One region of the Rhizobium sp. CB3060 genome, then DNA from elsewhere that is predicted to be linked to it. Evidence: riboswitches for the same ligand, from Rfam matches in the RefSeq annotation. Region 1 holds a riboswitch; the other holds the start of a gene.
What was found. A riboswitch is a leader RNA that binds a small molecule or an ion and turns the genes downstream of it on or off. The one in region 1 is predicted to bind cobalamin.

Region 1 (15,574 bases):
CGCAATGCACCCGAGGGCGGCATCGTGCTTTCGTACCATTCGGTGGGCGACGAGCCGAATGTATGGCGCATCAAGGAGACGCCTATTGCCGGATGGTATTCCTTCGATGCCAACGGTTTCTCGGGCTGGAGTTCGCTTGCTCGCTTTCCGCAGAATCATGCCCCCGCAATCGACCGCATGGACACCCATGCCGCGCGTCAGCGTATCGGAGCGTTGCGCGACGAGCTGCGCAAACGCAATTTGTCCAAATACAATCAGTCCTCGGAAAGTTTCGACGTCTCTCGTCCCTATGTCTATTTTCCGTTGCAGAAGGTGGATGACCCGGTCGCGGAATTCTGCCGGCTGAATACGCTTGAGGTCCTTTATCGCGCGGCGGAGCTGGCGGATCAGACCGACACCTTGCTGGTCGTGAAGCGTCACCCTCTTTGCGAGAGCATTGTCATCGGGCAAACGCTGGACGATCTGCGTCGGAAGTTCAGGAACGTTATTGTCTCCAACGCCTCGATTCACCGCCATCTCGAAGGCTGCAATTCCGTTATCGTCGCCAATTCGGGCGTCGGCATGGAAGCGCTCCTTTACGGAAAGCCGGTCTTTTCTTTCGCGGCGAGCGAATATGAGCTGGCAACGACCGCGGTCTCGTCTCTCGATGAGCTTCACAAGGCATTCTCAGCCGTCTTGCCCGCCGATGATGGTCGCGCGGCGAGGTTTCTCGCATATTATCTCGATCACTGCTGCTTCTCGATCTACGATATCTCCACCATCGAGCAGCGCGTGGACCACGCGCTTTCGAAGATTTCCCGCCCGGCCGGAATCATGCCGCACGACGATCGCAAGGAGCTCTTCCGGGCATACGGCCAGGTCGAAGACTTCAGGCGCATGTTCACCAAGTCTCAGGCGGAACTCGCCAATGTGCAGAGAATCGCCCGCCAGGCCGTCGAGCTTGCCGACCGTCTAGCCGCCGAAAAGAATGAAGCTGTCCGCCCGGCCGGACATGCGGCGGATGCCGATGTCATGCTGGAAGCGGCAACCCAGGCGGCTATCACCCTGCATCAGGCTGCCCTTGCGGCAAGTATCGGCGAAATGGTCGTCGGCAACACCTCGCGCGAAGCATTCATACGCTATGCGGAGCTTGCCGTGAAAATGCGTGGGAATCCGCTCGCCGAGGCTGCCATCGATGCCGAATTGCTGCGCAGCGGCTACGCATCGGGGTTGGATCCCGCCGTCGCCCACCGGAACACCACGGCAAACGACTATCAGCGCCTGCATGACACCGCCAAAGGCTATCAGGAAAACAACTGGCTGGTCGATCACTGCGATATCATCAACATGGCATCTCCGAGAGTGGTCGTAGAGGTTGGTTGCGGCAATGGCCGGTTCCTGCACGAGATCGCGCGCCGCGTAGAGACTGTCATCGGGCTCGATTGGGCTCGATCAGCGCAGATGGGAGAACTTCCGGCCAACGTCATGTTCCGGACGACGAATGTCCTCGTCGACAATCTCCCGCAGGGTGATGTCTGCTGCTCGGCCGACGTTCTTGAACATTTCGAGCCGCGTGTGCTGCCGCAGCTCCTGCGCAAGATGCACGGCAGTGCGCGAATCAACTATCACGTTATCGCCTGCTACGATGACGGACACAGCCATTGCGCGGTTCTCCATCCCGGACAATGGCTTGGCCTGTTTAAAAGCATCGACCCGGCCTACGAGCTTGCCGCCGTGGTGACGCGGCCATCCCGTCCCGATCGTCTGGTTTGCGTGATCACCAACCTGAAGCAGGCCCCGGACCAGTTTCCGAATCTCGGTCGCATAGTGGGCACCTGGGCGACCAATACGGGTCAGCAGGTGACGTTCCTGAACGATTTCACCGTCCGCGTCGGCGGGCAGGCTGTCGCGACCTGGTTCCCCATGGCGGACGGATCCGCTGCTATGAACTGGACCAATTCGAAGATGATCGATCTGCTGCGGCCTGCTCCGGATGGCCGGGTCATGCAGATCAACAATCTGAACGGCGAGGCGTACGAGGTACATCGCGTCAATTGAGTGTCGTCCCGCCAGGGCAGCCGGACGAAAATCAGACAGGCCGAGGAATAGGGGCAATCCATGACATCATTTGCCGCGAGTAATCTGCAAACTCTTTCGCATGCGGAGCGTGTGGCAATTGCAGAACAATGGGCTGATGCTCCGCCTTTGCAGGCAGAGATGCTTTCAGGCACATTCTGGCAATTGAGCGATCTGAACGGGCGGCAGTTGTTGCCGTTCGTCGTGCTTGCCCCCGAGGGAATTGTCGGCAACGCCTTTCACGGATCGCTGGATCACTGGTACGTGGCCAATGGTAAACTTTGCATCCTCGACAGCCAGGGGATGCCGACGATCGTATTCACCGCGGCTCGTGTCGTGAATTCGGTGGTCGTGGCGCTTGCCGGCCACGCCGTCCTTGGCGGCGTCGAAGCGATCTACATTCTGAACCTCGTCGATCATCCGCCGCATCCGGTATCGCTGACATCGCCTCATATCGCGCGTCGGGCGATGTTCCTCAAGCAGCCGCCGGCGGCTGCGCGCCGGGCAAATCTCGTTGTCGTCCGCGCCAACGGTTCATCCCTGCATCCGCGCTGGTTCGACGGGCTCGACGACAATACGCGCACCTGGGATCTCTGCGTAAGCTGGTACGGCGACGAAACCCCCGACGCATCGGTTTCGCCGGAATACCTGACCCATGCGCCGAACCAACGGAAATTCAAACCGATCTTCGATCTGTTTTACGAAGGCAGCCCGCTTTGGGATTACGATCGCATCTGGTTGCCCGATGACGATCTGCTATGCAGCGGATCGGATTTGAACAAGATGTTCCATTTGTCGCGCAAATACGGGCTCGATCTGGCTCAGCCATCGCTTCGCCAGGAGCCCGGTTGCCACATCAATCATCCGATAACCGCTCAGCGCCAAGGGGGCGACGTCCGCTTCGAACCCTTCGTCGAGATCATGTGCCCGCTCTTTTCGCGCCGGGCACTGCGCATTTGCGTCGGCAGCATCAAGGATGCGGTTTCGGGCTATGGCCTGGATCATTTGTGGCCTTCATTCCTTGGCCGGCCCGCGGCGCGCATGGGCATCATCGATGCGGTCGGTATCGTTCATACCCGGCCGATCGGCGCGAGCTATGACGTCCGGTCTGCAATTGCCGAGCAGGCGGCGCTCTGGAATGCCTATGGGTTTACCTACACGAGAATTCCAGGCGTGAACTGATGCGCCCAGCTGTGTGGCCATGTGTCGTGGGCGCAGCCGAGCCAGCAAGCTGATTTCCTTTCCAATCCCGGGGACCTGAAAGTTTCATGATCGATTTTTCCAACATTGACCTGCTGATCGTCGGCGCAGGTTTCTATGGCGCGACGATTGCCGAGCGGGTTGCGAACCAACTGCAAAAGAATGTTCTTCTGATCGATCGCCGCAGTCATATCGGCGGTAATGCCTATAGCGAATTCGACAGCGAGACCGGGATTGAGGTTCACCGTTACGGTGCGCATCTTTTCCATACGCCGAACGAAACGGTCTGGACCTATCTGAATAGGTTCACCGGATTTACCGATTACAAGCATCGGGTCTATTCGACCTATCGGGATCAGGTTTATTCGATGCCGATCAATCTCGGCACCATCTCCCAGTTCTTCAACCGGCGTCTTTCTCCGGCCGAAGCGCGGACGCTGATCGCGGACCAAGCGGCCGAGATGGCAGGGCGCAACCCGGCGAATCTGGAAGAGAAGGCGATTTCCCTGATCGGTCGGCCCTTATACGAGGCGTTCATCCGCGGCTACACCGCAAAGCAGTGGCAGACCGACCCCCGCGATCTGCCGGAGCATATCATCACGCGGCTGCCGGTCCGCTACACCTACGACAACAGATATTTCAACGACAAATACGAGGGTCTGCCGGTCGACGGATATACGGCGATCTTCGAGCGGATGCTGAAGCATCCCAAGATCAATATCGCCCTTGGTGTTGATTTCTTTTCGCTGAAATCCTCGCTGCCGCCGAATCTACCGATCGTCTATACAGGGCCGATCGATCGGTATTTCGACTATTCGGAAGGGGAATTGGGCTGGCGCACGATCGATTTCGAACAGGAGACCGTCAACACCGGCGATTTCCAGGGCATGGCGGTCATGAACTATGCCGATGAGACCATCCCCTATACGCGCATCCTCGAGTTCCGCCACTTCAATCCCGAAAGAAGCTATCAGACGGAAAAGACCATCATCGTAAGGGAATATTCGCGCTCGGCGCAGCGAAAGGATGAGCCCTATTATCCGATCGACACCCGGCAGGATAAGGATGTCTTCCTGCGATACCGGGCACGCGCGGAAGCGGAAACCAACGTCCATTTCGGGGGACGGCTCGGCACCTACCGATATCTCGACATGCACCAGGCAATCGGCGCGGCCCTGAAGGCGTTCGAGAGCCGCGTCGTTCCGCATTTCACCGAGGGCCGTATCCTCGGCGGCGAAAAATAGGCTTTGAGCTGAACTCAGAGGATCAGCATGTACATCGTTTTCGGACGATGCCATCATTCGAGATGTGGGCGGAATGACCATCTAAAGGACATTCCGCCCGATTGTTTTTATCCCCGGCGACGGCGCTCGCGCGTCGGGGCGGCGCCACCTTCGTTGGCGGTCTTGTTGCGCAACGGGCCGATCCGCTCGACGATTGTTTCCAGCGTCGGGCGCGGACCGGGCGTATAGCTGTCGAGCGCCTCGCGCATGGCGGCGAGGTGGCCGCAGGAGGTGCCGCAGCAGCCGCCGATGATCTTTGCGCCGGCATCGCGGGCGAGGCGGGCGTAATCGGCCATCAGCGGCGGCGTGCCGGAATAGTGGATCTCGGCGCCGCGATATTCCGGAATGCCGCAATTGCCCTTGACGATCACGGCCGCAGCAGGATCGGCATCGGTCATGTCGAGCAGGCTCGAGAGGATATCCGATGCGCCGACGCCACAATTGGCGCCGACGGCGAGCGGGCCTTCGCCAACATCATTGGCGACACCGTGAATATCCTTCGGATGCAGGCCCATCATCGTCTTGCCGGCGGTGTCGAAGGAGCCGGTATAGGTGTAGGGCAGGCCGACCTTGACGGCGGCTTCGGCGGCGGCGCGGATTTCCTCCGGCGACGACATGGTCTCGATCCAGGCGACATCGACGCCGCCGGCCTTCAGGCCTTCGATCTGCTCGGCGAAGGCGGCAACGGCGTCCTCATAGGTCAGCGCACCAAGCGGCATTAACAATTCGCCGGTCGGGCCGACGGAGCCGGCGACGATGACCTTGCGGTTAGCCTTGTCGGCGACGGCGCGGGCGATCTCGGCTGCCTGCTTGTTCAAGCTGTGAACGCGGTCCTGCGCATGGTGCAGCTTCAGCCGGTGGCGGGTACCGCCGAAGGTGTTGGTGAGAATGATGTCGGCGCCAGCGTCGACGAAATCCTGGTGCAGTTTGGTGATCCGCTCGGGATGCTGCTCGTTCCAGAGTTCCGGCGCTTCACCGGCCTCCAGGCCCATGGCGAAAAGATTGGTACCGGTCGCGCCATCAGCGAGCAGCACGCCCTTTTCGGCAAGAAGATCGGTCAAGGGATTGGCTGTGACGGTCATGGCGTCTCCTCGAATGCGTCGGATAAATCGGATTGAAATGCAGATATAAACATTTCTTTATATGAGTACAATGCCGGGATAAAGGCAGAGGTTACCCGATAATGCGATGGACAAGAAAAAAGCGCCCAGGGTAGGGCGCTTTTTCGCTTCACGATGGAGGTTCGTTTCAGGCGGCTGCCATCTGCGCCGCTTCATGTGTCGTCGGCGTCACCATGGCGGCAATGATGGTTTGCAGGTCGATTGCGCCGATCGGCCGGCCACCGGCATCGGTGACGACGGCAGCGGTCTGTCCGCCGTCGGTCATCTGTTTGGCCGCCATTTCCAGCGTCATGTCGCCGGATATGCGTACGCCGTGCGCCTCGCCAACAATCGGCTTCATGATCGTCTGAGCCTGGATAACGCGGCCGCGATTCACTTCCTTGACGAAGGCGGTGATGTAGTCGTCGGCAGGTTTCAGCACGATTTCCTGGCCGCTGCCCTGCTGCACGACCTTGCCGTCCCTAAGAATGGCGATCTTGTCGCCGAGGCGCAGTGCTTCGTCGAGATCGTGGGTGATGAAGACGACGGTTTTCTTCAACTCCTTCTGCAAGTCGAGAAGCACGGTCTGCATGTCGACACGGATCAGCGGGTCAAGTGCTGAATAGGCTTCATCCATCAACAGGATGTCGGCATCGTTGGTGAGCGCGCGGGCAAGGCCGACGCGCTGCTGCATGCCGCCGGAAAGCTGGTTCGGATAGTGGTTCTCGAACCCCTTCAGGCCGACGCGCTCGATCCAGTATTGGCCTTTCTTCTGGCTTTCGGTCCGGGCCACGCCCTGGATGTCCAGGCCGTAAATGGTGTTTTCGATCACCGTGCGGTGCGGCAGCAGGGCGAATTTCTGGAACACCATCGCCGTCTTGTGACGGCGGAACTCGCGAAGGGAATTTTCGCCCATCTTGCAGACGTCGACGCCGTCATAGAGGACTTCGCCGGCGGTTGGTTCGATGAGCCTGTTGATATGGCGGATCAGCGTCGATTTGCCGGAGCCGGAGAGACCCATGACGACCGTAATGGCGCCGGCCGGCATATCGATATTGATATCCTGCAGGCCGAGGACATGGCCATGCGTCTCATTGAGTTCGGCCTTGCCGATGCCGTTTTTCACCGCATCCACATAGTCGCGCCCACGCGGACCGAAGATCTTGTAGAGGCTTTTGATCTGGATCGCATGACTAGCCATGGATGACCTCCGAGTGCTTCTGGAGCCGTCTGCCGTAGGCCTGGCTCGTGCGGTCAAAAATAATGGCGATCGCGACCAGGGCGAAGCCGTTGAGGAAGCCGACAGTGAAGAACTGGTTGTTGATCGCCTGCAGCGTGTTCTTGCCAAGCCCGCCGACGCCGACCATTGAGGCGACGACGACCATGGCGAGCGACATCATGATGGTCTGATTGATGCCGGCCATGATGGTGGGCAGCGCCAACGGAATCTGCACGTTGAACAGCTTCTGCCGGTGCGACGAGCCGAAGGCGTCCGCTGCCTCAAGCACTTCCTTGTCAACGAGGCGGATGCCGAGATTGGTTAGCCGGATCATCGGCGGAACGGCATAGATGACGACAGCGATCAGGCCAGGGACCTTACCGATGCCGAAAATAACGACGACGGGGATGAGATAGACGAAACTTGGCATCGTCTGCATCACGTCGAGGGTAGGGTTGATGATCGATTGCAGCCGATCGGAACGGGCCATCAAAATGCCGATCGGCAGGCCGATGACGATCGCGATCAGGGTGCAGACGGTCACCATGGCAAGGGTCACCATCGTGTCGCCCCAGAGGCCACAGACGCCAATCAGGATCATGGAAATGGCGGTGCCGGCGACGATCTTGAGATTACGGCTGGCGGCGTAGACGACGGCCATCATGACGAAGAGCACAATGAACCAAGGCGTATTGGTGAAAAGCCATTCCAGATAGTTCAGAAACCATTGCAGCGGCTGAACCACGGCATCGATGACATTGCCATAAGCCCGCACTATTCCTCTGAAGCCATCATCGATATTCTTGCGCGCGGCGCGAATGAGAGTGTCGTCGATCGCCGGAAAATTACATAGAACATCCGGCAAAAAACTACATTGTATAGCCATGAAATTCCCCTTCTTGTCCGGTTTTGACCAGCCCGTGCGTGTGGCCTTCACGTGCGGATGGTGGGCAGCGCTGCGACCGGTTCGTCAGACTGCTGTTTATTTTTTTACACCATTTGAAGGCGCCATCCTGCGCTTGTTGCGACCTAAGGCCGCGTTACTCCGTCGATATGGGCGTCGACGCCGCGGCTGCGAATATGGAACTGGCGGCCGACGCAGTGCCGGCCGCCAGTCCACGCGTTTCATGTCAAAGCGAAGCCTTCACCTTGGTGGCTACTTCTGGAGATACCCACTTGGTCCACATATCGGGGTAGGTCTTCAGGAAGTATTTTGCGCCGTCTTCGTTGGTGCCCTGATTGTCCGTCATCCAGGCCAGAACCTTGCCGACCGTGCCGTTGTCCCATTTGCGGGTCTTGACGTAATCCATGGCAATACCTGCCTTGGAGGCAAACGCCTTGGTCACGACGGTATAGACGTCGGAAACCGGATAGGAGTTGACCTTCGGATTGGCGCAATCCTGGATGGCCGTGCAGGCATCCCATTCCTTCTTGTCATGCGGCACGTTGAAGCTCAGGCGCACCATCTCGTACTTGCCGAGGATCGCGGTCGGAGCCCAGTAGTAGCCGAGCCAGCCGGTCTTCTTTTCGAAGGCGTTGGCGATCGAGCCGTCGAGACCAGCGGCCGAGCCGGTGTCCACCAGCGTGAAGCCGAGCTTCTCGGCGCCAAGCGCCTTATAGAGATTGGCCGTGGAAATCTGGCAGTTCCAGCCCGACGGGCAATTGTAGACTGCGCCCTTTGAGGAATCTTCCGGGGCGGGGAAAAGTTCCGGATGCTTCAGCGCGTCCTGAACGGTCTTGATATCCGGATGGGCGTCGGCCATGAATTTCGGAATCCACCAGCCTTCGACGCCGCCGTCGCTGAGAAGGGGGGCGGCCTCGATCAGGCGGCCTTCGGAAACGGCCTTGTCGAGCGCGGTGCGCACGGCATTGACCCAGAGTTCGGGCGCGACATCGGGCTCGCCCTTCTCGTCCATGGAGGCGAAGGTCGGCTGCGTGTCGCCGGTGACCAGCGTCACGTTGCAGCCATAGCCGTTCTGCAGGATGATCTTGTCGACCTGCGCGGCGACGCCGGCGGACGCCCAGTTCATTTCAGCAATTGACACGTCGCCGCATTCCGCAGCCTGCGCCGAGCCAGCCAAAGCATAGGCACCAAATGCAAAGATGGCGGAAGCAATGAGCTTCTTCATTGGATAATGTCTCCCAGTTCTCGTTAAGTTACGGGAATCGACTCCAGCAGACATGATGCCTGCCGATCCCCCGTCAGCGTGGTCGCACCACAACCGTTCACTCGCCGCTGACGACGTCTGTCCGGTCCCCTGTTTTTCAGTCGTGCGCTTGCTCTTTATGCGGCTACGAACCATGTCGCGACCGTGCTCTTTTTCGCATCGACAGGATGCAGCCTAAGGATTTGAGTGAAGAAATCAACCTGCCGTCGACCGTGCGGGCTTACCACGCCTTGTCGAAAAGCTTATATAAGCGCTTGAATTAGCCTGTTTTCTGCTATTCATGGCTGTAAAATGGTTATGGAAGAGGCAAGCGAACCCGTAGCGATTAAACATCGCTAAAATATCGCGCCCGGCAAAGACCTTTTTTATTCCATTCGCGCCGTTTTCAGTCTGTCGAGGCAAGCCGAAAAAAATTCAAAAAATTTTCGGATTCATCCTTATTTAAGCTCTTAATAACCCTCCGGTAACGATGTCCGGCTATCAATCTGGACGTGGCGGGGGACAAACCTGCCTCTCCGGATCAGGTAGTGCGTACCGGAGGAAGCGAGCCTTGCAGTGTGAAATGCAAGCGAGCCGGCGTTTTTGGCAAACCGCGTCGATCTGGAGATCGCGCGGTTTTCGCGTTTTGGGCTTAGGCTAACGGTCTCAGGCAGAATCGATATAGGATATTCCCGAGGTGCGGACGGACCACGGCGCACCTGAATGGCGGAAACAGCAAAGCCGCCTATGCTCTCGCATGGCGGCTTGATGTGCGGTCGGTTGGCGGCCTTGACGGCCTATCAACCGACGCTGTAGGTGCGGATGAAACCGATCGGGCCGAAGCGGGTATCGAGCTGCTGCAGGCGGCTCTCGGGGCGGCGCGACGGCAGTTTCGAATTCCAGGCGATCTGGATGGAATTCTTGTTGTTGAAGATGAAGAGCATCGGGGTTTCCTCGGGCCGGATCGACCGGCATTCGTTGTTTGATTGGCGACGGAGATAATCCTCTTCAGTGCGCCGAACAATGGATGAAGTCGTCATCGAATGTCGCAAATAGAGTATGTGAGGACGTGATGCTTTTTTGCCTCGCAGATCCGGCTTTTCGCTGTTAATCATCGCGGCAGAATCAAGGCGAAACCAGGGTTTTCGGTCGTAGTGCCATATCGGAGCGATAACGGATGACGAAGGCGATCATGCTGCAGGGGACCGGCTCCGATGTCGGAAAAACGGTATTGGTCGCCGGACTCTGCCGGCTGTTTGCCAACAGGGGCGTTCGGGTGCGCCCTTTCAAGCCCCAGAACATGTCGAACAATGCCGCGGTCGCCGAGGACGGCGGCGAAATTGGCCGGGCGCAATGGCTGCAATCGCTGGCCGCGCGCGTGCCGTCATCGGTGCATATGAACCCGGTGCTGCTGAAGCCGCAATCAGAAACCGGCAGCCAGATCATCGTGCAGGGCAAGGTCTGGGGGCAGGCAAAGGGCAGGGATTACCAGGCGCTGAAGCCGCAATTGCTCGGCGCCGTGCTGCAAAGCTTTGCGACCATGCGCGCCGGTACCGATCTGGTGATCGTCGAGGGCGCCGGTTCGCCGGCCGAGATCAATCTCAGGAAGGGCGATATCGCCAATATGGGTTTTGCCACCCGCGCTAATGTCCCGGTCGTGCTCGTCGGCGATATCGATCGCGGGGGCGTGATCGCTTCGCTGGTTGGCACCCATCATATCCTGCCCGAGGAAGACCGGCGGATGATCCGTGGCTACCTGATCAACAAGTTTCGCGGCGATATCTCGCTGTTCGGCGAAGGGGTGGATGCCATTGGGGGCTTCACTGGCTGGCCTTGCTATGGCGTCGTGCCCTGGCTAAAGGCGGCGGGCCGGCTGCCAGCCGAGGATTCGGTCGTGCTGGAGCGGCTGGCGCGCGGCTCGGATGGCGCGTTGAAGATCGCAGTGCCTGTCTTGCCGCGCATCGCCAATTTCGACGATCTCGATCCGCTGCGCGCCGAGCCCGATGTCGATCTCGTCTTCGTGCGCCCTGGCGAGCGGTTGCCCGCGGACGCAGGACTCGTAATCCTGCCGGGCTCGAAATCGACCATCGGCGACCTGATGGATTTGCGGGCGCAGGGGTGGGATCAGGATATAGCTGATCATGTCCGCCGCGGGGGCCGCGTCATCGGCATTTGCGGCGGTTATCAGATGCTCGGCCGCGTGGTGCATGATCCGCTCGGCATAGAGGGATCGGTGACGGAGATACCGGGGCTTGGCCTGCTCGATGTCGAGACCGAGATGGCGCCGGAAAAGACATTGCGCAACAGCGTGGCTTTTTCCAGGGAATACGACGCACCGCTCTCGGGCTATGAAATCCATCTCGGCGTGACTCGCGGCACCGATTGCGACCGGCCCTCGACGATGATCGACGGCCGGCCGGATGGTGCGCTTTCCAGCGACGGCCTGATCATGGGCACCTATCTGCACGGGCTTTTCACCAGCGACGCCTACCGGGCAAAGCTGCTTGCAAGCTTCGGCCTGACCGGCGAGCGGATGGATTACCGCGCCGGCGTCGAGGCGGCTCTGGACCAGATTGCAACGGAGCTGGAAGCGGTGCTTGATCCGGCCTGGCTCGACAGCCTCGTGTACTAAATTTCGCCCGACACTTCGCGGCGGCGGCGGTCGAGTTCTTCGCTGTAGCGGCGCAGCGTATAGCTCTCGGTGAGCAGGCCGATCACCTTGCGCTCGATCAGGTCGTTGATCACCACCAGTGCTTCGCTTTGCGTCTGGTCGAACAGGGCGGCGGCCTGCTTGGCGTTCATCTGCGGCTGCAGGAAATCGTTGCGATGGCGGATGAAATCGGCGAGGCCGTGTTCCTCGTCGTCCTTCTCGACCGGGCTCGCATAAATGTCCGGCATCAGCACCATGCCGGCATATTTCTCGTCCTTGTCGATAAGAATGACGCGCTGCGCCGAGCCGATCGGAAAGCGGTGACGAAATTCCTCGATGCTCGTGTTGACATCAGCCGTGTGGACGTCCGGGCGCATCATGCGGACGACCGTCAGATTGCGGATCCAGCCGACATCATGGGCGCTGCGGATGCTTTCGCCGCGCAGATGGAAGCGCCATGTTGCGAAGGAATAGCCGAAGGTGGTGCGCACGACGAGCGACGAGGTAATGACGGCGGCGAGCACCAGGGCGGTGATCGGAAAATCGCCGGTGATCTCCAGCGCCAGGAAGGTCATGGTCAAGGGGCCGCCGATGATGGCGACGGCAAGCGAGCTCATGCCGACCACGGCATAGACGGCCGGCGTCAGTGTGGCGTGATCGAAATAGGGGCCGCAATAGGCGAAGATTTTGCCGAGCAGCGCGCCCATGAACAGCGACGCAAAGAACAAGCCGCCTCTGAAACCGGATCCGATCGACACGGCAGAGGCCAGTGATTTCAGGATGAAAAGTCCGGCCAATGCGCTGAGGGTCACATTTGTCGACAGGTTGAGATGCAGTGCGCCGTGGCCAGCCGACAGAACCTGCGGCGAGATCAGCGCCAACAGGCCGACGACAAGGCCGCCGAGCGCGGGGCGGAAGGGCGGTGCGATGGAACTCTTGCGTGCAAACTCTTCGACCCAGGCGACGCCTTGCATGATCAGGATGCCTATACCGGCGCAGAAAGCACCGAGCAGGACAGCCGGAAGATAGTCGGCAGGGACGATCGCACCGAAATGATCGATGTCGATGGCGAAGTCGTCACCGGCGAGCAATCTTGCGATCATGGTCGATATCAGCGCTGAGACGACGACCGGCGTCAGGGTGAGGATGGAATAACTTCCGATAATCAGCTCGAAAGCGTAGAAGGCGCCGGTGAGCGGCGCATTGAACGCGGCGGCGATGGCGCCGGCAGCGCCGCAACCGACGAGCATGCGCAGGTCGGCGCGGCGCATCTGCATCTTATAGCCGAATTTCGACGCAATGCCGGCGGCAAGCTGCGTGTAGCCAGCTTCAAGCCCGACCGACGCGCCGAAACCGTTCGAGATCAGGTTTTGCACCGCAACGAGGATACTATCGGTGAGCGACATACGGCCACCGTGCAGCGCATTGGCTTCGATCGGGTCGACCATCGGCTTCTTGCGCGTGCGCGACAATATATAGAGCAAGATGCCGAGGATGATGCCGCCGGCTATGGGCGCGATCAGAAGCACCGACTTGTCTGGTATAGCTACCGCTGCCGAACTCAGGCGCTCATAGTCGGTGATCCCATAGATGGCGCTGTGAAGCTTGCGCGAGACAAAGCTCATCGCTGTTACGGCGCAACCGGAGACTATTCCCGCCAGGGCGCCGGCGAAAACCAGCCCCAATTCGCCACGACGCAGCAATGCCCTGAACCGACCAAGTTCGAATAGGGCGGAGAAGACGCCGAGGCGGCGCGGTTGGAATTTCTGCAACATGGGGAACAGACGACAGTTTTTTGCTCAAAGCTACGTGCTTGGCTTCTATAAACTCCTAACATCAAAGAAATACGGCAAAAAGAGCGCCAAACCGCTGCGACTTTTATGCATATTTCGCCGTTAGGACAGCCGATGTCGTATCGGCCGGCCTTGATTGACTTGCCGGGACCGAAAGCCTAATCATTGCGGCATAACGAATGGTTCCCGAGCGGCGATCTGTCGCATGGGATGAAAAGGGAATGTGAAGGGGCGGACCCAACTCGGGCGTTCTCATCACAGCCGACCCCGCGACTGTAGAGCGGTCAGGGTCTTTCATCCGGTTTGGGGGGTATTTTGCTGATGGTCCGCGTGGTGCGGGCAGGTGAAAGCAGCTTCGAGCCGGAAAAGCCACTGGCGTGGCATCATGATCAACCAGGGCTGGACGCCTCTAATTCTACGAATCGTCCGCCTTTTCATGATGTTTGCCGGGAAGGCGAGGGAGATCCGCTGGTGCAGGAGCGGAGGCGACCGATTTCGGTTTGCCCCGCTTGCTGCGCCTCATCCGCGAGCCAGGAGACCTGCCATACGTGCCGGGCACAAGGCCCACCCCAGGGACGGATGTCTCGGCTGCCAGCACGGAGGTTGTCATGGCGCGAAATGAATTTTGGGCGCGCAGGCGCCTGCTTTGCGGCTTTGGCGGCATCGCGCCCGCGGTCGCCTTTGTGTCGGGGCGGAAATAGCCGATGCTATCCTCACCGTCCCGCGCCGTTCTTGTTCTCGGCGGCGCACGCTCCGGTAAATCCCGATTCGCCGAATCGCTGATCTCGGATACCGGCCTCGATCGTCATTACGTGGCGACGGGCCAGGCCTGGGACGACGAAATGCGCGATCGCATCGCACAACATCGCGCCGAACGGGGTGATCTTCTCTGGACGACGCATGAGGAGCCGCTCGATCTTACGGCGCGGCTGGCGGCGATCGACGGCGAGGACCGCGCTGTTCTCGTCGATTGCCTGACGCTTTGGGTCACCAACCTGATGATGGCCGAGCGCAACATCGCGGCGGAATTTTCCGCTCTCACAGAATTTCTACCAGGCGCAAAGTCGCGCCTCGTCCTCGTTTCCAATGAGGTCGGGCTCGGCATCGTGCCTGAAAACCGTATGGCACGCGAGTTTCGCGATCATGCCGGCCGGTTGCACCAGATGCTCGCGGCGGCAAGCGCCGAAGTCTATTTTATCGCGGCGGGGCTGCCGCTGAAAATGAAGGGTTGATCTGCATGAATCAGGAAAAAATTCCCGCCACCGTCATCACCGGCTTCCTTGGCGCCGGAAAGACGACGATGATCCGCAACCTCCTGCAGAACACCGGTGGGAAGAAGATCGCCCTGATCATCAACGAGTTCGGTGATCTTGGCGTCGATGGTGACGTGCTGAAGGGCTGCGGCGCGGAAAACTGCACCGAGGACGACATTATCGAGCTGACCAACGGCTGCATCTGCTGCACGGTCGCAGACGATTTCATCCCAACCATGACCAAGCTTTTGGAGCGTGATGCGCGTCCCGATCATATCGTCATCGAGACTTCCGGTCTGGCGTTGCCGCAGCCCCTCGTCGCTGCTTTCAACTGGCCGGATATCCGCACCCAGGTCACCGTCGACGGCGTCATCACCGTGGTCGATAGCGCCGCTGTCGCCGCCGGCCGTTTTGCCGATGATCACGATGCTGTCGAAGCCCGTCGTGTCGAAGACGAATCGCTTGATCACGAAAGCCCGATCGAGGAGCTGTTCGAGGATCAATTGCACTGCGCCGATCTTATCGTTCTCAACAAGACCGACCTGATCGATGTCGCTGGCCTTGGTCGCGTCCGTACCGAAGTTGCCTCTCGCACCGCCCGCAAGCCGACGATCATCGAAGCGAAAAATGGTGAGGTTCCGGCCGCCATCCTCCTCGGCCTCGGCATCGGCACCGAAGGCGATATCGCCAACCGCAAATCACATCACGAGCTGGAACACGAGGACGGCGCACCGCATGATCATGACGAATTCGACAGCTTCATCGTCGAGCTCGGCCCGATCGCCGATCCGCTTGCCTTTATCGAGAACTTGAAGGGCGTGATTGCCGAACACGATGTCCTGCGCCTCAAGGGTTTTGTCGATGTGCCCGGCAA
Region 2 (15,574 bases), 1.3 Mb from region 1:
TCGCCAAGATCTGGCCGCAGGGCGATCTGCTGCCCGCAAAGCCGGAACCTGCACCCATGATCATTGCCAAGGGACCAAGCTGTACCGCGCCGTTGCAGACGCTCGTCTCGCTGATGGTCGACCCAATCGTCACCGCCGCAACGCAGCCGAAGACGGTCGAGATCAACGAGTTGAATTATCAGGATTTCTAGCGCATCCGCTATCGGGCGGGAGCCGCCCGATAGCGGATAAGTAGTCTCGATTCAAAAGGCTTAGGCTTCTATCTGCACATCCGTTTTAGGCCGCGAACAGCAGGCCAGAATGTAGCCTTCGTCGATTTCGTCGTCGAGGATGCCGCCATTATGGTTCATCTCGACCTCGCCCGACAGTTTCATCACCCTGCAGGTGCCGCAGAGACCGGATTCGCAGGCAGCACCGATGCGTACGCCGGCGCCGCGCGCGGCCTGCAGGATCGTCTGGCCTGGGGCGCAGGCGACATCCCTGCCGGCCATGGTGAAGCGGATCGAGGTCGCCGCGTCCATCGACGCGTCATCGCTGACTTCGGCCAGCGGCGTTGCCGCCTGCGCCGGCTGGAAGCTTTCCTGATGGTAGCGCGCCATGTCGAAGCCGTGGGCTTCCAGCATGGAGCGGACGGCATCCATGAAGACTTCAGGGCCGCAGCAGAAGATGGTGCGTTCCATGAAATCTGGCGCGAGCAGTCCGATCTTTGCCTTGTCGATGCGGCCCTTCAGCCCCGACCAGAGATCGGTGCGGCCGCAGCCTTCGACGATGAAGCCGAGATCGAGGTTCGGCATGAAGCGGGCGAGATATTCCAGCTCCGAGCGGAAGATGATGTCGGCGGGGCTGCGCGAGCAATTGACGAAGGTGATGTCCGACAAGGGCCCTGTGTCGGCCATGTAGCGCGTCATCGCCATCATCGGCGTGATGCCGGAGCCGGCCGAAACGAAGAGATATTTTTCGCCGGGATGACGGATGTGGCTGAAATCGCCGAGCGGGCCGAAAGCCTTGATGCGCATACCGGGCTTCAGGTTCTCGAACATCCAGCGCGTGCCGATGCTGTCCTTCTGCGCCTTCACCGTGACGGCCACGGAAAAGGGCCGCGACGGTGTCGAGGAAAGCGTGTAGGTGCGCATGACCGGCTCGGGCGCCGTCGGCAGTTCCAGGGTTACGAACTGGCCCGGCAGATAGCGGAACCAATTATCCTTGTCGGAGCGGAATGTGAAGGTCATCACATCGGGCGCTTCCGGCGTTGCCGACAGGCATTCGAGCAGATGCTGCCTGTCGCTCCATGGCTGCATCTGATCCAGGTGCTGATGACGGAGAGAGATGGTCATGTTCATACTCAGGCAACCGCCGACAGCTTGGCCTGATCGCCCTGCAGCCGGTTGATCATGAAATTCGAGTACCACTCGACGAACTGCATGACGCCGCCCTCGTGGAGTTCCGAATAGGGGCCGGGCTCATAGGCCGGCGAGCGTATACCGAAGGCATTTTCCTCGACGATGCGACGGTCCTGATCGTTGGTTTCCGTCCAGACATGGGTCAGTTCCTCGAGGTCATAGTCGACGCCCTCTACCGCATCCTTATGCACCAGCCATTTGGTGGTGACCGCGGTTTCCTCGGCGCTGATCGGCAGCACGCGGAAGGAAATGGCGTGGTCGCCGAGAAGATGGTTCCACGTTGTCGGGTAATGGAACAGGATCATCGCACCGATATTGTTGATGGTGACGTCAGGCGATAGCGGCCGCTTGACGGCGCGCCTGCCGGACATGGTGTAGCTTTCAGCCCCTTCGATCAGCGGCATGCGGGCGGCGCGGAACTGACCATCGGGTGCGATCTTGAATTGGCTCGGCAAGCCGGCGGCTTCGCAGCGCTGCCAGTGCTCAGTGATGAGGGGATCGTTCATCGCACCTTGTACACCCGTGATGGTCGGCGCTTCCGGGTAGGTACGGCAGAGCTCCGGATGATTGGCGGCGCAGTGATAGCACTCGCGATTGTTCTCCCATACCAGCTTCCAATTGCCCTTTTCGATAATGGTGCTCTGGAAGGCGACCTTCGTCTCGCCGATGCGATGCGGCGCCATGTAAGGCTCGATCGCGGCGCGGACCGGGGAGAAATCCGGGGCGTTTTTCGCCAGACAGATGAAGATGTAGCCGCCGACGCTCTCGCAGTGAACCGGCTTCAGGGAGAACTGGCTCTTGTCGAAATCCTCCGCCATCTGCCGGGCGAAGAGCAGCGAACCGTCGAGTTCGTAGGTCCACTGATGGTAAGGGCAGACAAGCTTGGCCGAAGAACCGCGCTCGGATGCGCAGACACGCGAGCCGCGGTGGCGACAACTATTGTGGAAGGCGCGGATGACCTGATCCCGGCCGCGGACGATAACGACGGGATAATCGCCGACCTGGACCGTGAAATAATTGCCGGCCCGCGGCACTTCGCAATCATGGCCGATGAACAGCCAGTCGCGATAGTAGATCATCTCCATGTCGAGCTTGAAATAATCGGGGTCGGTGTAGAAGGCCTGCTCCAGGCTGAAACCCTGGCGGCGGTTCTTCAATTGTCGCAAAACGTCGGTGCCGATATCCATGTGCCTATCCTCGTGCAATACCAGGCAGTAGGCAGAGGACATGCACCGGCCGGCCTTAAACAGCCCAACGCATTACCCCCCGACTGCCCGCCGCGGTCAGTGAAATCTGTCGTCCCCAAGGCTGGTTTCCGGGCTCTGGAGCGGTCCTCAAGAGGACCCCATGGCGCCTTCCCAGGTTGTTCTCGACCCAGTGGCTTTATCTGCCATGCCTCACTCCACCACCGTTGCGGGGGCAGCGCCGGATTTTGACCGGCTTCCCAATTCTCCGCCTCCCTAATAGACGGCACCTTGAGATTGAGGTCATCATAGCTCCCGCCTCACGCGTCGCTCTGCTGCAATGCGACATCGGCTTCGAAATTGGCGACAGGTGAGATGAAGCTTGGAAATGACGCGAATTTTGTCGCGATAATACGAACCAATTCAAACTATTAGCTCGGTCCCGGCAAGACGATCGTCCGTGTGAACCATTCTGCGCTCCATGACGCTTTATCTTGATTGCGACAGAGCGATGGGCGATGAATTTTAGGGACGATCTTGTCCGGCGGAGAGCGCCTTCAATGCCGCCATGGCACGCTCGGCATCGGCGATCGGCACGAAGATATGGTCATGATAATAGGCCGCAACGACATTGGCGCTGATGCCCTCGCTTCCGAGTGCCATAGCAAAGGCCGCCGTCAAGCCCACGGCCTCCAGCGAGGAATGGACGTCTAGGCTAATCATTCGCATGGCGGGTTCAGCCGGAAGCCCCGCCTGCCGGGCGGCCTCGATCGGAAGGATCAGCGTCATTCCCTCTTTTTCGTGGAACATTCCGATCGGCTTCAAATGGATATAGTCTGTCAGCATTGAAGGCGGCACGCAGCAAAAGACGAATTCGCCTTCAATGAGATTTGGCTTCATGCTCGCAATCAGCAGTTTGAGTTCGGTGATACCCGGCATGGCTCTGATCCTTCCAAACATCCCAGCGTGGCGCGCTTAAGCCCGGCTCAAGCTAGGCGATCTATTAACTGCTATCCATACCCATACCGAGAGTGCCGCCATGGCCAAGCTCAGATATTTCGACGCCAAGAAGCCCGCCGAACCGGAACCGGAATTGCCGGCGGCCTCCCATAGCGAATTCCTGCGCACCGGCCGCATCACCCGCGACAGGGCGCATTGGCTGGCCGAAGAGCGGCGCTATCTCAGCTATGAGGAAGTGGCCGAGCGCACGGCGAATAAGCTGCGGAATGCTGGCGAAAAGACCCACGATCGGCTGAACAGCTTTCACCAATCGATTCGTTTTCCGAAGCTGATCTTCCATCACACGCTGAAGGACACGCCGCATCTCGGTTATTGCCATGTCACTGCGGCGCGAACGCAATTTGCGCAGTATGAAGAGGTGAGCTGGGCCTTCTACATCGCCAACTTCTTTGCCCGCATCGGGCAGAACGACAATTTCTTCGAAAATATCAGCCTGAAATATTCGCGGATGTATTTTGCCGTCGCCGTCTTGCCGGATCAGGAATCGCCGGAAAAGAAACTGACGATCAACCGCGAGGTCCGAGGCAACGGCGTACTCTTCCACACACACGATCCGCAGATCGCCATCCGCAACGTGTTGCTGCTTGGCGCGCGCAACGAACAGCTCCGCGACATCATTCGCCAGCTTTGATCATTGATCCCCAAACTTGAAAAGCATAAGAACGGCCTGAACTACAACGGTCAGGCCATGGCGCGACACATAGACATTCTCCAGGATCCCGAAACGGCTATAGCTGCGGCGTCGGAAACGCTTGCCGAGGGGCTGCCGATCGGGTTGCCGACCGAGACGGTCTATGGGCTTGCCGCCGATGCCACCAATCCCGCTGCTATCACCCGCATCTATGAGACCAAGGGGCGGCCCCGCTTCAATCCGCTGATCTGCCACATGAGCGATCTCGCCATGGCGGAACGCCATGCGATCTTCGACCCGATCTCGCGGAAGCTGGCCGAAGCCTTCTGGCCCGGTCCGTTGACCCTTGTGCTGCCGCTGCGGCCGGAAAGCGATATCCATCCGCTGGCGACCGCGGGGCTTGATACGATCGGCATCCGTGTGCCGCAGGGTTTTGCTGGCGAGCTGATCCGCGCCTTCGGCCGGCCGCTCGCCGCCCCCAGCGCCAATACGTCCGGCAAGATCAGCGCCACCAGCGCCGATCATGTTCATGACGATCTCGGCGAACGGATTACACTCATCCTCGATGCCGGCGCTTCGGTTGTCGGCGTTGAATCGACGATCGTCAAGGTTGAGGACGGGGAGATGCGCCTGCTGAGGCCGGGGGGCCTCGCGGCTGAGGAGATCGAGCGGATCGCAGGTCAGCCGCTCAAGCGCAAGAACGGCGCCTCGCCGGCCATTGAAGCGCCAGGCATGCTTGCCTCGCACTATGCGCCAGGTGCTGCGGTGCGGCTCGATGCGACTGCTGTTTTACCGGGCGAGGCGTTGATCCGTTTTGGGCGACCGGACATTGCCGGTGCGGAGAACGCGGCCATGGTGCTCGATCTCAGCCCATCCGGCGATCTTGCGGAAGCCGCCGCCAATCTGTTCGATTTCATGAAACGCGCCGATGGCAGCGGCGCGGCAATGATCGCCTTTTCCAGCATTCCCGACGAAGGCCTCGGCGAAGCCATCAACGACCGCCTGCGCCGCGCGGCCGCGCCCAGAGAGTAAATCCGGTCAAAGACACATCGGCAAAGGACACGCCATGAGCAGCTCCGCCCCCTCCTCCGCCCTTCTGGATCGCTTTGCCGCGATCGTCGGCGAAAAGCATGCCGTGCAGGACCCTGCGGAGATCGCACCGCATCTTATCGAAAATCGCGGGCTCTATCGCGGCGCATCGCCCCTGCTCCTGAAGCCGGGCTCGGTAGAAGAGGTTTCGGCAATCCTGAAGCTCGCCAGCGAGACCGGCACGGCCATCGTGCCGCAGACCGGTAATACCGGCCTTGTCGGTGGCCAGACACCACGCGAGGGCGGCTCTGACATCATCCTCTCATTGGAGCGCATGAACCGCATCCGCGACATCGATCCGGTCGGCAATACCATGATCGTCGATGGTGGTTGCATCCTGGCTGATGTGCAGAAAGCGGCGGAAGAGCATGGCCGCATGTTTCCGCTGTCGCTCGGCTCCGAGGGCTCCTGCCGCATCGCCGGCAATCTCTCCACCAATGCCGGCGGCACGGCCGTTCTTGCCTACGGCAATATGCGCCAGCTCTGCCTCGGCCTTGAAGTGGTGCTGCCGACCGGCGAAATCTGGAACGGTCTTCGGCGGCTGAAGAAGGACAATACCGGTTACGACCTGCGCGACCTCTTCATCGGCGCCGAGGGAACGCTCGGCGTTATCACCGGCGCGGTGCTGAAGCTTTTCCCGCAACCGCTTGGCCATCAGGTGGCTTTTGCCGGTATCCAATCGACCGAAGACGCACTGACACTGTTCAAGAATGCGGCCAGCCTCTGCGGCCCGGCGCTGACCGGCTTCGAGCTGATGCCGCGCATCGGCGTCGAGTTCACCGCTCGCCATATTCCGGGCGTGCGCGATCCGCTGGAAACAGTGCATCCCTGGTATGTGCTGATCGATATCTCCACATCGGATTCGGCCGAGACCGCCGAGAGGATGATGACGACGCTGCTGGAGCAAGGTTACGAGGCCGGCCTGATTCAGGATGCGACCATCGCCAATTCCGAGGCGCAGCGAAAGGCGCTGTGGCACATGCGCGAGAGCATGTCGGACGCGCAGAAGCCGGAGGGCGGCTCGATCAAACACGACGTCTCCGTGCCGGTCGCGCAGATCCCGAAATTCATGCACGAGGCGGAGAAGGCAGTGATGGCCGCCATGCCCGGCGCCCGCATCTGCGCTTTCGGCCATATGGGCGACGGCAATATCCACTACAACATCTCGCAGCCCGTGGGAGCGGACAAGGCGGAGTTCATCGGCCGCTGGCGCGAAATGAACAAGATCGTGCACGGGCTGGTGCTGCAACATGGCGGCTCGATCTCCGCCGAACACGGCATCGGGCAATTGAAGCGCGACGAACTGGCTTCGATCCGCCCTGAAATCGAGATGGATCTGATGCGCCGGATTAAGACGGCGTTCGACCCGGCAGGGATCATGAATCCGGGAAAAGTCCTCAAGATCTGAGAGCCGGTTGGCTGCCTTAAACGGGTAGCAACACGCTATGGAAGGGTTCGGCATGGGCGACAAACGCGTATATGTGACGTCAGTCAGCAGCAGCGGCGTGCATAGTTTCAGCAAGCAGAACAAGGATCACATTCAACTGCTGACGGGGCTCGGCGTGGAAGGCGACGCGCATATGGGGGTGACGGTAAAGCATCGCTCGCGCGTCGCGGTCGATCCGACGCAACCCAATCTGCGTCAAGTGCATATTATCCACGAGGAGCTGTTCGACGAACTCACAGAAAAGGGATTCTCTGTTGCTCCGGGCGACATGGGCGAGAATATAGCGACCCGAGGGATCGACCTACTTTCCCTGCCTCAAGGGGCGCGCCTGCATATCGGCGAGGAAGCGATCGTGGAAGTGACTGGGCTTCGCAACCCGTGCAAGCAAATCGACGATTTCCAGAAGGGCCTGCTGCATGCGGTGCTCGATAAAGATGCCGATGGAGGTCTGATCCGCAAGGCTGGCATCATGGGTATCGTCTCGCAGGGTGGCCGCGTGCAACCCGATGACGCCATCCGCGTCGAGCTGCCGCCGCTGCCGCATATCAAGCTCGAGCGCGTCTGATAAAAAAGAAGCGGCCTTCCGTTGGAAAGCCGCCTCGTTATGCCGCTCTCATGTCGCGCTAGCCTTGCAGCCTGCTTGATCAATCGAAATCGTCTTGGCCCGAATTGCCGCCGCCATTGCGGTTGCCCGAGATGATCTCACGCTTGCCGACATGGTTGGCGGGGCCGACCAGACCGTCCTTTTCCATGCGCTCGACGAGCGAGGCAGCGCGGTTATAGCCGATGCCGAGGCGGCGCTGGATGTAGGAGGTCGAGCACTTCTTGTCGCGCATGACCACCTTGATCGCCTGTTCGTAGAGATCGTCGCCGTCTTCCGAGGCGATGGCGCCCTTGTCGAAGACAGCCGTGTCTTCTTCCTCGTCGTCTTCTTCCTCGTCGGCGGTGACCGTATCGAGATATTCCGGCCGCCCTTGAGTCTTCAGATGTGCGACGACCTTTTCGACCTCTTCATCCGAAACGAAGGGACCATGGACGCGCGAGATGCGCCCGCCGCCGGCCATATGCAGCATGTCGCCCTGGCCGAGGAGCTGCTCAGCGCCCTGCTCGCCGAGGATGGTGCGGCTGTCGATCTTCGAGGTCACCTGGAAGGAGATGCGGGTCGGGAAGTTTGCCTTGATCGTACCGGTGATGACATCGACCGAGGGACGTTGCGTCGCCATGATTAGGTGGATGCCTGCGGCGCGCGCCATCTGCGCCAGACGCTGGATCGCGCCTTCGATTTCCTTGCCGGCAACCATCATCAGGTCGGCCATTTCGTCGACGATGACGACGATATAGGGCATCGGCGTCAGGTCCATTTCCTGCTGTTCTTCGATCGGGGCACCCGTGCCCTTGTCGAAGCCGGTCTGGACCATGACATGGATCGTCTCGCCCTTTTCACGGGCGGAAGCGACGCGGCTGTTATAGCCGTCGATATTGCGCACGCCGAGGCGCGACATCTTGCGATAGCGATCCTCCATCTCGCGCACAGCCCATTTCAGCGCCATGACGGCCTTCTTGGGATCGGTAACGACCGGGGTCAGCAGATGCGGGATGCCGTCATAGACGGAGAGTTCGAGCATCTTCGGATCGACCATGATCAGGCGGCATTGCTCCGGCGTCATACGATAGAGCAGCGACAGGATCATCGTGTTGATGGCGACCGACTTGCCCGAACCGGTGGTGCCGGCGACGAGCAGATGCGGCATCTTGGCGAGTTCGGCAATGACAGGCTCGCCGCCGATCGTCTTGCCGAGGCCAAGCGCCAGCTTGTAGCCACTCCTCTCGAAATCCGCGGACTCAATCATTTCGCGGAAATAGACGGTCTCCCGGGTGACGTTCGGCAGTTCGATGCCGATGACATTGCGACCGGGAACGACGGCGACGCGGGCTGACAGAGCCGACATCGAGCGAGCGATATCGTCGGCGAGATTGATGACGCGCGAGGATTTGACGCCGGGGGCCGGCTCGAATTCATAGAGCGTTACCACAGGACCTGGACGGACATGGATGATCTCGCCCTTGACGCCGAAGTCTTCGAGCACGCTTTCTAGAAGGCCGGCATTCTGCTCCAGCGTTTCCTGCGTCATGATCACGCCGGTCCGGGCGGCAGGCTCCTGCAGCAGTTCGCGGGGCGGGAGCTCATATTCACCCTCACCGCTGCGGGCGATCGGCCGCCATTCCGGAAGAGCCAAGGCATTAGCCCTGCGCGGTGTAATCTGCGGCGGCGGCGGATCGATCAGACGCTGTTTGGCAGCTTCGACGGCGGGAATGACCGGCTTTGCTTCAACCATGGGAGCGGCCGCAGCCGGCGCCGGCGTGCGAACCGGTATCGGCGCGACGACCATGACCGGAGCCGGAGAAGGCAGGCTCGGAGCCGCAGCCGGCTGAACCTCGACAATGGCCTCTGCCTCACCGGCAAATACTGCGGTGACGAAGGCGGGCGGGATGAACGCGACAGGTTCCGTCACCTTTGCGTCCGCTTCGACCGGCGCTGCGGCCTCGATCGAGGCCGGCACAAAGGGCGCCAGTACCGCAGCTTCGAGCGCGGCAAGCTCGTCCATCACGAATGCGCCGACCGGGGCCGGCTCCATAGCCGGAGCAGGTGCGGCGGAGGCAACGGCCGTTAAAATTTCGGTCTGTAGCGGTGAGTCTACGGCAGGCGACGGGCGGCGGCATTCGACGACGCGGAATTTCGCGACGATCGATTCGACCTCAGATTGGATCTCAGGAACGAGCATCGGCTGGACCGGCTTGCCCTTGATGGCGGAGAGGAATTCACCATCGAAGGGCATGGCGTCCCAGAAGGCGAAATCCGAGAGATGGGCAAGCCGCGATTCGACCACAGGCGCGGCGACTGATTCTTCAACTTTCGGCAGCGACGAGGAGGCATCCAGCGCGATCGCGGGAGCTCTATGGAATGCGGTAGCGATGACGGTCATCTCCAATGCGTCCGGCTGCATCGCCGGAGATTTCTGAATTACGGTAGGCTTGAAGGTCTCACCCACGAACGGCATGTCTTCCCATGGCGGCAGTTGGAATTCTGCCGACTGGTCCATCTGCGGACGATCGATAGAGCCATGTGATTCGGGCACCGGCGGCTCAATGACGCGCATTGCGGCGTGGTTGACGGCCGCGGGCGCCGAGGTGGGCGCAGGTTCCACGGGCGGACGCCGGCTGATGATCTCGGTCTCGCGCGTGCGGGTGAAACGGACGTTCGGTCCCATCAGGAAGGCGTTTTGCCAGCCGGGCGAGGCAAGCTCCTCTGCGGAGATCCCGTGCGGCGTGACAGGCATGATGGGGCCGCTTGCCGCCGTGCTGGCTTGCAAGGCCTCCACGACAGGTTTTGGCGCGGCGGCGATTCGCAGGCGAGCTTCTTCGGCATGCCGCAATTCCTCGGCACGGCGCTGTTCTTCCGCGCGCCGCTTTGCTTCGCGCGCATTGCGGATCTTTTCTTCCAGGAATGCGCGGCGGGCAGCGATCTGCTCGGCCCGGCGGGCCTCTTCTGCGACCTGCTCCGGGTCCGGCTCACCCTCCTGCTGGAAGCCGGTTGCCGCATTCGAAATGTTCGTTCGAGAAAGACGCATGAGACCTGCAACCCAGTCATTGATATTGCCGATGGCTTCTCAAATCGAATAGGGCAAGGACGGTTAATAAGTTCCTTCTTATCGGCCTCGAACGCACTTATTCCGCGTCTCCAGAACCCGAGGGCGACCCATACCGGCACGGCTGCAACAGGTATGCCGACGGCTTTCGCGCCGCACATCGAAGCGGCGCGAGGCATCAATTTTGGCGCTGTTCGTTATTTATTGGAAAGCTGGGCGATCGAAAGCAGCGTATCGGCACTGATGCCGACGCTCGAGGAACCCGACAGAATCGATAGGGCGGGCGATGTCGACGAAGTGGTGTTGTTCTCGATATCGTACATGGCGGAGAACCGCTGCAGAAGCTTGTTGACCTTGTCCGGGTCCTGCAGGTCGGTGACATCAAGATAGCTGCCCAACACCTTGGCCTGCTGATCGACATCCATCGAGGAGATCGAGCTCGGCAGGTTAAAGGTCGTCGTCATGACCGAATAGAGCGCGCTATCGCCCATGATGTCGTAGATGGAATGGATGTCGGGCGCCTTACGCTGGAAATAAAGCGCCAGGCGAACACCAGGATTGGTCTCTCCCTGTTGATCCTCGAGGGTCTGATGCAGGAAGAGGTCGTTCGTCTGAGAGATCGCGCCTTGGTTTTGCGCCGTACCCTGTTTCGCGTCCGTCAGGTTTCCATCCGTGTCGAAGTTGAACGCCTCGACAATGCTCTTGAACTGAGCGCCATCATCCGTGTTGACGAAGCTCTTGGAGTCAGTCGTATCGGAGGCGAAGGCCTTCTTCAGCGTGGCGGTGGTGACCTTCTTCGGGTCGATGCCATTGGCAGTCAGGATGAAATCGGTAAGCTTGCTGTCAGCGAGAAGGTCACTGACACTGGTGATCTTAACGATATTGGTCGCGAAATAGGTAGCGGCATCCTTGGCGTCGCTGGTGGCCTTCGTGAGCTGAGCGCCCGTCAGTCCGGCCCGCTTGTCGCTGGAATATTCGGAAATGTAATTATTAATCTGCGTCTCCGACAGAGCCTGGACCGGCTGCTTCAGCTTGCCATCGCTGCCGAAGTTGAAGGCCTTGGCGAGATCGGTGAAACGCGTGTCCTTGAGCGAGTTGACATAGCTCTTCGAATCATAGGGATCGCTTTCAAGAACCTTCTTCATCTGCGTCTTCGACATCTCGTCCGAGCTGATGCCGTAAGCGCGCAGCGCCATTTGGTAGAGCTCGGGAAGATCGTCATTGGAATCGTCGCTGTCGGCGGTCGCATTGGTGGCGAAGAAGTCGTCAATATCCTTCACGCTGGCGATGCGGGTCTTGTAATTGTTGACCGCATCCGTGGTGAGCGACGTCTGCGACGTCGCGTAATTACTCATATAGCCGGTCGATGCCGCATTGATCTCGGCCTGAGACTGCGCCACGTCGCCGGACGCCAGCGTACCATCCGACTGAAAGTTGAACGCCGCAACAACGTCGGTGAGGCCAAAAATGGAGGCCGTCTTGGAGTCGGCGAACGCGTTTTTGAATACGATAGCGGGGGTGCTCGCATCGATCCCGTAGGCTGTCTTGACGTAATCGAAAAGCCGGGTGTCCGAGGTCAGTTCATCGACCGAAGTGATGGAACCGATGTGATCCTTGTAATAAAGATCGTTATCGGTAGCGCCGACCTCGGTCGTGTATGAGGGAACGGTGGAATTGTAGGCGCTCATGACCTCGGCCGTCTGGCCGAGCGTCTGCGGACCGCCCGGATAGTTGGTTGCGTAGGCGGCCGTCGTCGTGCTGAGCTGAGTGGAGGACTGCGCTTGCGAACCGCTGGCAACCGTGCCGTCGGCCTGGAAATTGAACTGCGCCATCACATCGGTGAGCCCGTTCGTCTTGGCAACACCCGCATCCTCGGCCGAGGCATTGAATTGGTCAGCGGTGATGTAGGTTGGGATGTCGAAAGCGATTTTGACATAGTCGAACAGCTTGGGATTGGAGGTAAGCTGGTCGACGGAGGTGATCGAGCTGATCTGGTTCTGATAGTAGGTCGTATCGGCGTCCGCCGTCGACGTCTTCACGCTTCCGTCGGAATTGAAATTGAATTCCGCGACGAGCGCCTTGTCGGCAGCGCTGCCGTTCTGATTCACAAAGCTGGTCGAATCGCTGACATCACTCGTCAGCATCTTTTTCAGAGTTGAATTCGACACGTAGGTCGGATCGATCCCGTAGGCCTGCAGCACGTAATTGCGCAAGCGCGTATTGCTAAGGAGATCGTCGACGGTTTTAACGCTGCTAATGTTCTGGCTGTAATAATTGGTTTCAGTCTCGGCGTTGGTTTCCTCAGTCGTAAAGGACTGCTGATAAAGACCGACCAGATCGCCTTCCTGTTCACTGGTTTGCGCCGTCGTATCGCTGCTCGTGCCGAAATTGAACGCGGCGGCGAATTCCTTGTAGCGCGAATCCGTCAGCTTGTTCGCGAAACTAGTGGAGTCGCTGAGGTCGCTGGTCAGCACCTGTTTCATAAAGGCCTTGGCATAGGTCATGTCCGAAAGGCCGTAAGCTTCCATAGCGTAGCTATAGAGCTGATAGTCGTTCATGAAATCGTCGACGCTGGTGACTTTGCCAATATTGGCATTGTAATAGTCGATCGCACGCTTGTTCTGCGTCTGCGATGCCACCTGATTGAGGGTCGTCGCCATGCTTCGGGTCGCGATCGAATAGCCAAGATAGGTGGATATCATCAGCGGGCGTCCAATAAATCTCTAATATATAGCGGCGAATCTATCGGCATTCTCGCAGATAAACCTTACCTGAGACTTACAATACTTCGGCCGCCGCGTGCACCAAATCGGCACGACCGGTTGCGCGCTCCCATTCACGTTATGGAAACCCTGATGCATTCGACTTTGCTAACCATTTGAGGACGCAAAGTTTTCTTAACCGCGATTTTTAAGCTGTCTGGAAGGGGGGCCGCCTAATCTGCACCCAACGAGAGGACATGACGTTCTCCGTAAGAAGACCGGAAAACCGGCTCTCAGGTAAAGCAAGGGTAGAGATTAGATGACAAATACCGTCCTGAAGCCCGATTGGGCTGGAACCACACTGCGGCTGGATCCGACGCGCTTTCCGCAACAGGTCAGCTATGCCATGCGGGGTGCCGCGGGTGATGTCACCATCACGATCGACGAACGCGGCGCGGTGCTGCGCAAGATCTTGCCGTCCAGTGGCCTGCCGCTGTCGGTCGCATTGCCGAAGCGTGCCTTCAAGGGCGTTGCCGCCCGCGCCATCGACCATGGCGACGGCGAAGTCACGGTGACGCTGGAATTGCATCATGAGGATCCCGATCTCTGCATCCCCCTCCTCGTCGCCCATGATTTGAGCGACATCGCCGCCGACTGGCGCTCCTGGTCGGAAGCCTTCCGCATTCCGATGATGATGATCGAAGCCGACGGCGTCGCCCGTCCGCTGGAAGAGCATCTGGGCGGCGTCGCCACCCGCGACATCCAGCCCCGTCGCCGCCACTCCTATTTCGCCAATCGCCGCCCGCGCTTCCTCGTGCGCCGCTCGACCGGCAAGCTCGGCGTCAAGATGAAGATCGAAGGCCGCGAGATTATCGCGCGAAAGTAAATCTTCTATCGATAACCTCTCGCATCGAAGCCCGGCCTCTCAGCGCCGGGCTTTGTCGTTTTCACGGGACGAGGAACAAGAACGACAGGAAAAGACCAGCAAAGACGATCAGGCCGACCCGATTGTTGGACTTGAACAGGGCAAGGCACTGCGCGCCATCGTTGATATCAAGCACGGCGATTTGATAGGCGAACATGCAGCCGGCGACGATCAGGCCGAGATAGGCAAGCCAGCCTGCTCCCGCCAAGGCGAAGGACACCAGCATCAGAAACAATGTCGCGCCATAAAGGCCGATCAGCCAGAGGCGGGTCTGATCACCGAAAAGCCGCGCGGTGGAGCGCACGCCGATCAGCTCGTCATCCTCCTTGTCCTGATGCGCGTAGATCGTGTCATAACCGATCGTCCAGAGGATGGAGGCGGCATAGAGCATGATCGGGGCAAAGGACAGGCTGCCGAAGAGGCCGGCCCACCCCATGAGAGCGCCCCAGGAGAAGGCGAGGCCGAGGAAGAATTGCGGCCAATCGGTAAAACGCTTTGCAAAGGGATAAAGCGCGACGACGGCTAGCGACAGGATGCCGAGAACGACGGCGAACCAATTGAATTGCAGCAGCACCAGCAGGCCGACCAGAGCCTGCAGCGCAATGAACATCTTGGCCTGCCAGCGCGTCACCCGGCCGGACGGCAGCGGACGTGAGCGCGTGCGGGCCACTTCCATGTCGATCTCATGATCGACCAGATCATTATAGGTGCAACCGGCGCCGCGCATGGCGACGGCGCCGATGAAATAGAGGATGAGGTGGTAGATCAGCAGAAAGCCGGGCGAAGGCTGGCCCGCCGCCACGGCGGCATTGGCCGCCAACGCGGCCGACCAAAAGCAGGGCCACATCAGGAGCTGCCAGCCGATCGGCCTGTCCCAGCGCGCGAGCTGCGCATAGGGCCAAAGCGCCGCAGGCAGGATGCGATAAACCCAGTTGCCGGATGATGCGTCTGCGACGCGCCCGTTAATGTCGCCTGTCTTTTGCATAGACGACTAGTAGTGACATCTGGCGGGCGCGGTCAAGCGGCAGGGCTGACGCCCCGCTCTTTTCAATTCAGCGTGAAATTGAACTTGTAGCTGGCGGAGACGCCGACCAGCAATTGGTTACGATCGCCGCGCTCGCGCACGAGGCTGCTGTCGGCAGCCGGACCGGTCAGGCGGGAATATTCGACGAAGGCGCTCGTGGTCCAGTTTTGGCTGGCCTTCCAGGTCAGCGCACCGCCAGCGCCGACGGACTTCACGCCGCCACCCGGATTATAGCGGCTGAGGCCGGAGGCTGCGGACTGCTTGGCGTTAACGCCATAGTAGGTGTCGAAATAATCTGGGGAAGCGAGCGTCATGCGCGGGCCGCCGGAAAGGCGCAGTTCCGGCGTGATGTCGGTGAAGGCGTCAATGGCAGCGTCGGCGACGACGCCGCTATGCGCGCGAATGCCCTGGCGGACTTCGACACGGGCGCGCAGCCAGTCGGTCGGATAGGCTTCGACGAAGCCGCCCACTTCGGCGCCCCACTTGACCTTCTTCAGGCCCTTCA

Region 2: another riboswitch for cobalamin. It lies ahead of N2601_RS02250 (aromatic ring-hydroxylating oxygenase subunit alpha); the one in region 1 lies ahead of cobU (bifunctional adenosylcobinamide kinase/adenosylcobinamide-phosphate guanylyltransferase).

What each region holds. Positions count from the first base shown of each region.
Region 1 covers NZ_CP104158.1:1,719,784-1,735,357, reverse strand. Annotated here, with positions in the region: gene N2601_RS08485 (capsular polysaccharide export protein, LipB/KpsS family) at 1-2,037, shown strand, start outside; gene N2601_RS08480 (DUF707 domain-containing protein) at 2,098-3,237, shown strand; gene glf (UDP-galactopyranose mutase) at 3,324-4,499, shown strand; gene bmt (betaine--homocysteine S-methyltransferase) at 4,607-5,620, opposite strand; gene N2601_RS08465 (quaternary amine ABC transporter ATP-binding protein) at 5,787-6,839, opposite strand; gene N2601_RS08460 (ABC transporter permease) at 6,832-7,743, opposite strand; gene N2601_RS08455 (ABC transporter substrate-binding protein) at 7,988-8,986, opposite strand; gene N2601_RS08450 (hypothetical protein) at 9,805-9,948, opposite strand; gene N2601_RS08445 (cobyric acid synthase) at 10,182-11,636, shown strand; gene N2601_RS08440 (chloride channel protein) at 11,633-13,429, opposite strand; cobalamin riboswitch at 13,611-14,008, shown strand; gene cobU (bifunctional adenosylcobinamide kinase/adenosylcobinamide-phosphate guanylyltransferase) at 14,152-14,679, shown strand; gene cobW (cobalamin biosynthesis protein CobW) at 14,685-15,574, shown strand, end outside.
Region 2 covers NZ_CP104158.1:454,314-469,887, reverse strand. Annotated here, with positions in the region: gene N2601_RS02260 (glycoside hydrolase family 25 protein) at 1-191, shown strand, start outside; gene N2601_RS02255 (hybrid-cluster NAD(P)-dependent oxidoreductase) at 252-1,340, opposite strand; gene N2601_RS02250 (aromatic ring-hydroxylating oxygenase subunit alpha) at 1,343-2,587, opposite strand; cobalamin riboswitch at 2,690-2,893, opposite strand; gene N2601_RS02245 (ACT domain-containing protein) at 3,110-3,523, opposite strand; gene N2601_RS02240 (DUF6656 family protein) at 3,624-4,235, shown strand; gene N2601_RS02235 (L-threonylcarbamoyladenylate synthase) at 4,293-5,267, shown strand; gene N2601_RS02230 (FAD-binding oxidoreductase) at 5,302-6,732, shown strand; gene N2601_RS02225 (MOSC domain-containing protein) at 6,785-7,336, shown strand; gene N2601_RS02220 (DNA translocase FtsK) at 7,416-10,400, opposite strand; gene N2601_RS02215 (DUF1217 domain-containing protein) at 10,616-13,120, opposite strand; gene N2601_RS02210 (DUF6101 family protein) at 13,440-14,006, shown strand; gene ubiA (4-hydroxybenzoate octaprenyltransferase) at 14,068-15,030, opposite strand; gene N2601_RS02200 (MipA/OmpV family protein) at 15,093-15,574, opposite strand, start outside.